Azoarcus olearius: one gene and its partner. The protein of the gene in region 1 interacts with the protein of each later gene in a pairwise test. Links are inferred from orthologs where the notes say so. Each region holds a gene or a part of one and is shown on either strand. Other genes may lie near its edges.

The links. Proteins that work in one complex are often made in the same cells at the same time.
Region 2: the proteins of dqs_RS18725 (region 1) and mrdA interact in binary tests that used the Escherichia coli proteins (3 or more experiments, as listed by UniProt). The link is inferred for Azoarcus olearius from one-to-one orthologs.

What each region holds. Positions count from the first base shown.
Region 1 is NZ_CP016210.1:4,097,242-4,101,722, forward strand. The notes cover bases 351-3,416. They hold dqs_RS18725 (penicillin-binding protein 1A), read left to right. Parts: upstream 351-730; coding sequence 731-3,103; downstream 3,104-3,416. Other genes in these bases: dqs_RS18720 (pilus assembly protein PilM), read right to left, coding at 351-539; cyaY (iron donor protein CyaY), read right to left, coding at 3,093-3,416. Outside these bases: more of dqs_RS18720, read right to left, coding at 1-350; more of cyaY, read right to left, coding at 3,417-3,425; LPS translocon maturation chaperone LptM, read left to right, coding at 3,469-3,639; lysA (diaminopimelate decarboxylase), read left to right, coding at 3,636-4,481. UniProt on the Escherichia coli protein: Cell wall formation. Synthesis of cross-linked peptidoglycan from the lipid intermediates.
Region 2 is NZ_CP016210.1:207,741-212,117, forward strand. Bases 587-3,548 are described here. They hold mrdA (penicillin-binding protein 2), read left to right. Parts: upstream 587-1,103; coding sequence 1,104-2,993; downstream 2,994-3,548. Other genes in these bases: mreD (rod shape-determining protein MreD), read left to right, coding at 587-1,094; rodA (rod shape-determining protein RodA), read left to right, coding at 2,990-3,548. Outside these bases: rod shape-determining protein MreC, read left to right, coding at 1-569; more of mreD, read left to right, coding at 573-586; more of rodA, read left to right, coding at 3,549-4,126; dqs_RS00945 (septal ring lytic transglycosylase RlpA family protein), read left to right, coding at 4,140-4,377. UniProt on the Escherichia coli protein: Catalyzes cross-linking of the peptidoglycan cell wall. Responsible for the determination of the rod shape of the cell. Is probably required for lateral peptidoglycan synthesis and maintenance of the correct diameter during lateral and centripetal growth.

The DNA of each region.
Region 1 (4,481 bases):
GATTCGATCGCGAGCGACTCGACATCGACCACGACGGCCTTGAGCCCGGCAGCCTGCGCCGCCGCCACGCGATCCTCGACCTTGTCCTTGCGGGAAGCGGCGATGAGGACTTCGACCTCGCCCGCTCCGGAGGGGGCAGGGCCGATCACCTGGAAATCCAGGTTGACCTCGTCCAGCGCAAACGGAATGTACTGATTCGCTTCCGACTCGACCTGCAGTTCCATTTCCTGCTCGCGCAGGCCGTCCGGAAGGATGATCTTCTTGGTGATGACCGACGACGCAGGGAGCGCCATCGCGACGTTCTTTACACCTGCCCCGAAGCGACGCAAAGCGCGGCGCACGGCTTCGCTGACGACATCGAGGTTTGCAATGTTGCCGTCCACCACAGCATCGCGCGGGAGCGGTTCGATCGCGTAGCGCTCGATTTTGTAACCTTCCTTGTCCCCGCCCGACAACTCGACCAGCTTGACGGATGAAGATGAAATATCGAGACCTGCGAGCTGGCGCGCCTTGGAACCGAACAGGGAGAAATCAATCACAAAGAAAATCCTTAAATTTCTTTATGTTAGGCGCTGATGCTGAATAAGGCTCTCAAATCCTAGCAACAACGATGAGGGCTGTAAAGCAAAACGGGAGCCTGCACTATCGTCATATGAGGTCACAGCCGCCTTGAAGATGCCTCGCGGGCGCCCCGTATAATGCCGACCCCACACAACTTTCGGGAAATCCCATGCGCTGGGTTCTCTACCCCCTGGCAGCCCTGACCGCACTGGTGATTCTCGGCGTTGCAACCCTGGCCGCCATCTCGCTGCTGGCCTGGCCCAACCTGCCGTCGCTCGAGACCCTTACCGATTACCGCCCCCGCATCCCGTTGCGGATCTACACCGCGGACGGCCACCTGCTGGGCGAGTTCGGCGAGGAGCGGCGCTCGGTGGTCCGAATCGAGTCGGTTCCTCCGGCGCTCAAGCAAGCCATCCTCGCGGCGGAGGACGAGCGCTTCTACGAGCATCCCGGCATCGACCTGATCGGCATCATGCGAGCGGCGCTCGCCAATATTACTTCCGGCGGACGTGGGCAGGGAGCTTCGACCATCACCATGCAGGTCGCGCGGAACTTTTTCCTGTCGCGGGAGAAAACCTTCAACCGAAAGTTCTACGAGATCCTCCTTGCGCTCAAGATCGAGCGCAGCCTGACCAAGGATCAGATCCTCGAGCTGTACGTCAATCAGATCTACCTCGGCCAGCGCGCCTACGGCTTTTCCGCCGCTGCGCGGGCGTACTACGGCAAGGATCTGGGGCAGATCACGCTCGCGGAGGCGGCCATGCTTGCCGGTTTGCCGAAGGCGCCGTCCGCCTACAACCCGATCGCCAACCCGGCGCGGGCAGCGCTGCGCCAGCAGTACGTGTTGCGGCGGATGCTCGAGGCGGGTTTCATCGACGAAGCGGCCTATCGCGTCGCCGCAAACGCACCGAAAACGGCACCGGCCGCCAGCACGGCCAAGAACACCTCGGTGCTGCACGGGGATTACGTGGCGGAAATGGCGCGCCAGCTCGCCGTGGAGCAGTTCGGTGAGGACGCGTATCACCTCGGCATCCGGATTGTGACCACGGTGACCCGCGCCGATCAGGAGGCTGCCTACGCGGCCTTGCGCAAGGGGGTCATGGACTACGACCGCCGCCACGGCTACCGCGGTCCGGAAGCCTTCGTCGAGCTGCCGGCCGGCCGCGACCCCGAGACCCTGGACGACCTCCTCGCCGACTTCAGCGATCATGACGACTTGCTGGTCGGTCTCGTGGTGGAAGCGGCACCCAAGAAGGTGCGGGTGTACCGCCACGGCGAGACTCTCACGATCACCGGCGACGGCCTCAAGTTCGTTCAACCGATGCTGTACGAAAAGGCTCCGCAGTCGCGCCGGCTGCGCCCCGGCGCCGTCGTCCGCCTGCGTGAAGTCGACGACAAGGGCTGGGAGATCGTGCAGCTGCCGGACGTGCAGGCGGCGCTCGTTTCGGTCGACTCGCATACCGGCGCCGTCCGCGCACTCATCGGCGGCTTCGACTTCAACCGCAACAAGTTCAACCACGTCACCCAGGCGCAGCGCCAGCCGGGATCCAGCTTCAAGCCCTTCATCTACTCGGCGGCGCTCGAACGCGGCTATGCGCCCGGCAGCCTGGTGGACGACTCGCCGCTCTATTTCCCTGCGGGCGTCACCGGCAGCCAGGCCTGGGAACCCAAGAACTACGACGGCAAGTTCGATGGCCTGATGACCCTGCGCGACGCACTGGCGCGCTCGAAGAACATGGTGTCGATCCGACTGCTGCAGAACATCACGCCGACCTATGCGCAGGACTACGTGGGCCGGTTCGGCTTCGACCCCGCGCGTCACCCCCCCTACCTGACGATGGCGCTCGGCGCGGGCTCGGTGACCCCGTGGGAAATGGCGACCGCCTACTCCGTGTTCGCCAATGGGGGCTACCGCATCGAACCCTATGTGGTGAAGGAAATGTACGACGGCAACGGCCGTCTGGTGGCGCGGACCGACCCTCCAGTGGCCGGCGAGAGCGCCCCCCGCGTGATCGACCCACGCAACGCCTGGTTGATGGATTCGATGATGCAGGACGTCGTCAGGCGCGGCACCGCCACTCGCGCGCGCACGCTCAACCGTTCCGATCTGGCGGGCAAGACCGGCACCACCAACGACTACCTCGACGCCTGGTTCTGCGGCTACAACCCGGACCTGGTAGCCGTGGCCTGGGTCGGCTTCAGCCAGCCTCGCAACATGGGCCGGGGCGAAACCGGCGGCGCAGCGGCGCTCCCGATCTGGATCAACTACATGAAGACCGCGCTGCAGGGCCGCCCCGAGACCTCGCAACCACGGCCGGACGGGCTGCTGGCGGTGCCTGCCGGCGACGGAAGCCGCGAAGACTACATCTACGAAGAGAACAAGCCGGTCGCGCCGCCCCCGCGCGAAGACCTGCCCTCCAGTCTGTTCTCGGACCGCTCGCCGGCGCTGGAAGCCCCCGAGGAAGCCATCCCGCCCGCGCCCCCGGTCCACCAGGCGCCGGCCCCGGTCGTCGAACGGGTGCCGGTTCCGGTCAATCGCTAGACGGCGCCAGCGCGACGGGGTGGCCGCCCTGCTCGCTCACCACGCGGGAGATCACGGCGTAAAGATCTTCCGCGGCGTCGCGGGTCGATACCCATCGCCCGCCTTCCGGCCGGAAATGAAATCCGCCGCTGCGCGCCGCCACCCAGATTTCGCGGGCGATCGCGTGGCGGTTGATGATCATCTTGGTGCCGTCCTCGAACTCGATCTCGAGCACGCCACCCGGCTTGCGCTCGATGTCGAGTTCAGCGCCGCAGTCCTCCAGCGCGGCCTCGATGCGCTCCAGTTCCCGCTCGGCCAGGGCCTCGAATACCGACTCATCCATGCCGACTCCTTCTGTTAGCATTTCGTTTTTTTGACCGACCGCCATGCGTGCCATCCTGCCCGCGGCCGCCCTCGCGGGTGTGCTGCTGCTCACCGGTTGCGGCATCAAGGGCCCGCTCTACCACCCGGACCCCGCCAAGACCCGCCCCGCGCCCGCCACCCAGACCCAAGGGGGCGCCGATAATATCAAACCGACTCCGCCCACGACCCAATGAGTTCCACCGCGTCCGCCGCCTATCCGCTGCCTTCCCTGTCCGACGGCCCTGCCGGCCTGATGCTGGAAGAGGTTCCGCTCGCCACCCTGGCCGAACGCTTCGGAACGCCCACCTACGTCTACTCGCGGGCGGCGCTGACCGCAGCCTTTCGCGACTGGCAGGCTGCCCTTGCGGGGCGCCGCAGCCTGGTGTGCTATGCGGTAAAGGCGAATTCCAACCTTGGCGTGCTATCGGTGTTTGCGCAACTCGGCGCCGGGTTTGACATCGTCTCGGGCGGCGAGTTGGCGCGCGTGATCGCAGCAGGTGGTCGCGCCGACCGCGTCGTGTTCTCCGGCGTCGGCAAGAGCCGCGCCGAAATGCGCCAGGCCCTTGCCGCCGGAATCCGCTGCTTCAACGTCGAATCGGCCCCCGAGCTGGAGCGGCTGAACGAGGTGGCCGGCGAACTGGGACAGCGCGCCCCGATCGCACTGCGGGTCAATCCCGATGTGGATCCGAAGACCCACCCGTACATCTCCACCGGGCTGAAGAGCAACAAGTTCGGCGTCGCGTTCGGCGAAGCGCTCGAACTCTACCGTCGCGCCGCAACCCTGCCCCACCTCCGGATCAGCGGCATCGCCTGCCATATCGGCTCGCAGCTGCTCGATCCCGCGCCCGTCGCGGAAGCTACGGCCAAGGTCCTCGGGCTCGTCGACCAGTTGTCGGCCGAGGGCATCGTGCTCGATCACATCGACCTCGGCGGCGGCCTCGGCATCCGCTACCGCGACGAAACGCCGCCCAGCGTGGCCGCGTACCTCGCACCGCTGCTGGCCGCCTTCGGCGACCGCCGCGAAGAGATCTGCTTC
Region 2 (4,377 bases), 3.9 Mb from region 1 along the record:
TGGCCGAGCGGGTGCAGGTAAAGAGTGTCGCCGCCGAAATCCTCTATAACGCGCCCGATCCCTTCGCGCGCAAGGTCATCCTCGACCGCGGCGCGCAGCAGGGGGTCGAGGCCGGCCTGGCGGTGGTCGATTCCGACGGCGTCATCGGCCAGGTGACGCGCGTCTATCCGATCCAGTCCGAAGTCACGCTGCTGACCGACCGCAACCAGGCGATCCCGGTGCGCGTGCTGCGCAACGGCTTGCGCGGGGTGCTGTTCGGTACCGGCCAGGGACGCATCGAGCTGAGGTTCGTGATCGCGGGCGCCGATATCCAGGTGGGCGACATGCTGGTCACCTCGGGGCTGGACGGCGTGTTCCTGCCCGGTTTGCCGGTGGCCGAAGTGCTGTCGGTCGACCGCGAGGCGGAGGCCTTTGCGCGCATCGTCTGCAAGCCGGTGGCGGGCGTCGAGCGCAGCAGCCAGGTGCTGGTGCTGGGCCGCGCCGAACCTCCGCCGCCCATTCCGGTCGATCCTGCGCCGGCGCCGCCGGCCGAAGGGCGGCGGGCCCGCCGTGGCGATGGAGGACACTGACCCATGCAGCCGACAAATCGTTCGAGTCGCATCCTGCTGCCGGTCCGGCTCGGCTTCATCTATTTCAGCCTGATGGTCGCGCTCGCGCTCGCTTACGTCCCCACGGGCCGGTTTCCGGGCGTGCCCGACTGGGTGGCGCTGGTGCTGGCCTTCTGGTGCATCCGCGAACCGCTGCGCATCGGCATGGGCGCGGGTTTCCTGTTCGGCGTGCTCGTCGATATCGGTCAGGGGGCGGCGATGGGGCAGCATGCGCTCGCCTACGTCGTGCTTGCCTATCTGGCCACCGGCCTGGCGCGCCGGGTGATGTGGTTTCCGCCGCTGCTGCAGGCGCTGCATGTGTTGCCGATGCTGCTGGCGTCGCAGATGCTGATGGTGGCGGTGCGGCTGATCGCGGGGGCCGAGTTCCCCGGCTGGGCGTATTTCCTGTCGAGTTTCACTGCCGTCGCGCTGTGGGTGCCGCTGAACTACCTGCTGCTGCTGCCGCAATACCAGCCGGTCGACCGGGACGACAACCGGCCGATCTGATCCGCGCCCATGACCGAGTTTCGCACCCCGGCCCAGGAAAAATCGCGCTTCCGCAACCGTGTGGTGGTGGCAGCGCTGTTCATCCTCGCCTGCTTCGCGCTGCTGGCGATGCGCTTCTACTACCTGCAGGTGACGCGGCACGCGTATTTCCACACCCGCGCCGAGGACAACCGCATCGCACTGCTGCCGGTCGTGCCCAACCGCGGCACCATCACCGACCGCAACGGCGTCGTGCTGGCGCGCAACTATGCCGCCTACACGCTCGAGATCACACCGTCCAAAGCGGGCGACCTGGAGGCGACGATCGACGGCCTCGCCGAAGTCGTCACCATCGAGCCGCGCGACCGCCGCCGGTTCCGCAAGGTGCTGGAGGAAAGCCGCAACTTCGAGAGCGTGCCGATTCGCACCCGGCTGACCGACGAGGAGGTGGCGCGCTTTACCGCGCAGCGTTACCGCTTCCCCGGCGTGGAGGTCCAGGCGCGGCTGTTCCGCGACTATCCCGAGGGCGAGGTCGCGTCGCACGTGATCGGCTACATCGGCCGCATCAACGATCGCGACGTGGAGCGCATCGAGGAGCGCGGCCAGACTGCCAACTACCGCGGCTCCGAGTACATCGGCAAGGCCGGGCTGGAGCAGTCCTACGAGGCCGAACTCCACGGCCAGACCGGTTTCGAGCAGGTGGAAGTGAACGCCGGCGGGCGCGCCGTGCGGCGGCTGTCGCGCACCGCGGCGATGGTCGGCAACAACCTCGAGCTGACGCTGGACATCGAACTGCAGAAGATCGCCGAAAACGCGTTCGGCAACCGGCGCGGCGCGCTGGTCGCGATCGAGCCCGGCACCGGTGGCGTGCTCGCGCTGGTGTCCAAGCCCACCTTCGATCCCAACCTGTTCGTCGAGGGCATCTCCGCGCAGGACTGGAAGCAGCTCAACGATTCGCCCGACCACCCGCTGCTCAACCGCGCCATCTTCAGCGCCTACCCGCCCGGCTCCACCTTCAAGCCCTTCATGGCGCTCGGCGCGCTGACCACCGGCAAGCGCACGCCGGGCTACGTGATGGCCGATCCGGGCTACTTCGTGTCGGGCGGCCACCGCTTCATGGACGACAAGGTCGGCGGCCACGGCATGGTGGATCTGCACAAGTCCATCGTCGTGTCCTGCAACACCTTCTACTACCAGCTGGCCAACGACATGGGCATCGACGGCATCGCCGACTTCATGCGTCCGCTCGGCTTCGGCTCGCGCACCGGCATCGACGTGCCGGGCGAGGCGGAAGGCGTGCTGCCGTCGCCGGCCTGGAAGAAGAAGCGCTTCCGTCGTCCCGAGCAGCAGCGCTGGTTCGGTGGCGAGACGATTTCGGTCGGCATCGGCCAGGGCTACAACGCCTACACCCCGCTCCAGCTTGCCAACGCACTGGCCACCGTCGTGAGCGACGGCAAGGTGTTCCGCCCCCACCTCGTCCGGCACGTGGTCGACGCGCGCGACAACCGCCGCGTAATCGAGCCGGAGCCGCTGCGCCAGCTCAACTTCAAGCCGGAGCACCTCGCGCTCGTGCGGCGCGCGATGGTGGACGTCAACAAGAGCGGCACCGGGGCACGCGCGTTCGCCGGCGCGCCCTACGAGGTCGGCGGCAAGACCGGCACCGCGCAGGTGTTCTCGTTGAAGGGCGCCAAGTACGTCGAGGGGCGCGTCAGCGAGCGCCTGCGCGACCACTCCTGGTTCATCGCTTACGCGCCGGCCGACAACCCCAAGATCGCGCTCGCGGTACTGGTCGAAAACGGCGGCTTCGGCGCCCAGTCGGCGGCCCCGATCGCACGCCAGGTGATCGACTACCACCTGCTCGGCAAGCGGCCCAACCAGCCCGCCGGCGAGGATGCGGATGCACCGGAGAGCACCGAATGAGCGATCACCGCTTCAATCCGCTGCTGTTGCTGCGCGCGGTGCTGCGTCCGATCGACCCGGTGCTGATGCTGGTGCTGATGATGTTGCTCGGCTACGCCTTTGTGCTGATGGCGAGCGCGTCGCCAGACCGGCTGGACTCGCAACTGGTCAACACCACCGTGGCGCTGCTGGCGATGTGGGTGGCGGCCTGGCTGCCCAGCCAGCGCTTGCTGAGTTTCGCGCTGCCCTTGTATGCGCTGGGCGTGGTACTGCTGGTCGCGGTCGAACTGTTCGGCGAGGTCTCGAAGGGCGCGCAGCGCTGGCTGCACGTCGGCGTGACCCGCATCCAGCCCTCGGAGCTGATGAAGATCGCGATGCCGCTGATGCTGGCGTGGTACTTCCAGCAGCGCGAGGCCAAGATCGGCCTGCGCGAGTTCATCGTCGCCGGCCTGCTGCTGGTGGTGCCGGTAGGCCTGATCCTGATCCAGCCCGATCTGGGCACCAGCCTGCTGGTGACCGCCGCGGGCTTCTACGTGATTTTCTTCGCCGGCCTGTCGTGGAAGCTGATCGTCCCGGTCGGCCTCGTCGGCATCATAGGCATCGGCTCCATCGTCGCCTTCGGCGACACCCTGTGCCAGCCCGACGTCGATTGGTTCGGCCTGCGCGAATACCAGAAGCAGCGGGTATGCACCCTGCTCGATCCCACGCGCGACCCGCTGGGCAAGGGCTTCCACATCATCCAGTCCACGATCGCGATCGGCTCCGGCGGCGTGGTCGGCAAAGGCTGGATGGACGGCACCCAGACCCACCTCGCCTTCCTGCCCGAGCGGCATACCGATTTCATCTTCGCGGTGCTCGCCGAGGAGTTCGGCCTGGTCGGCACGCTGGTGCTGCTCGTCACCTATCTGGCCTTGCTCGCGCGCAGCTTCCAGATCGCCACGCAGGCGCCGACGCTGGCGACCAAGCTGCTGGGCGGGGCGATGGCGATGATCTTCTTCACCTATGCGTTCGTGAACATGGGCATGGTCAGCGGAATCCTGCCGGTGGTGGGTGTGCCCTTGCCATTCATCAGCTATGGTGGGACGGCACTGGTCACCTTGTGCCTCGGGGTGGGTATCCTGATGGGCATCCGCCGTGGCCGTCCCGCGTCCTGATCTGCCTGCCGTCATGATGATGAAGTCCGTCCTCGCCGCCTTCACCCTCCGTGCCCGCCCGCTGACGCTCGTGGTGGCGAGCTGTTGCGCCGCCTGGTTGGCGGGCTGCAGCACCGCGCCGGTGCAGGAGTCGAGCACATCGGGCGCCCGTCCGTCCCCGCCTCCGCCGGTGGCCTCTCCCGCGCCGGCACCCGCCAAGCGCGGTGGCGCTTACTACAAGGACGACGGCCCCGGTGACAACCCGCCGGACA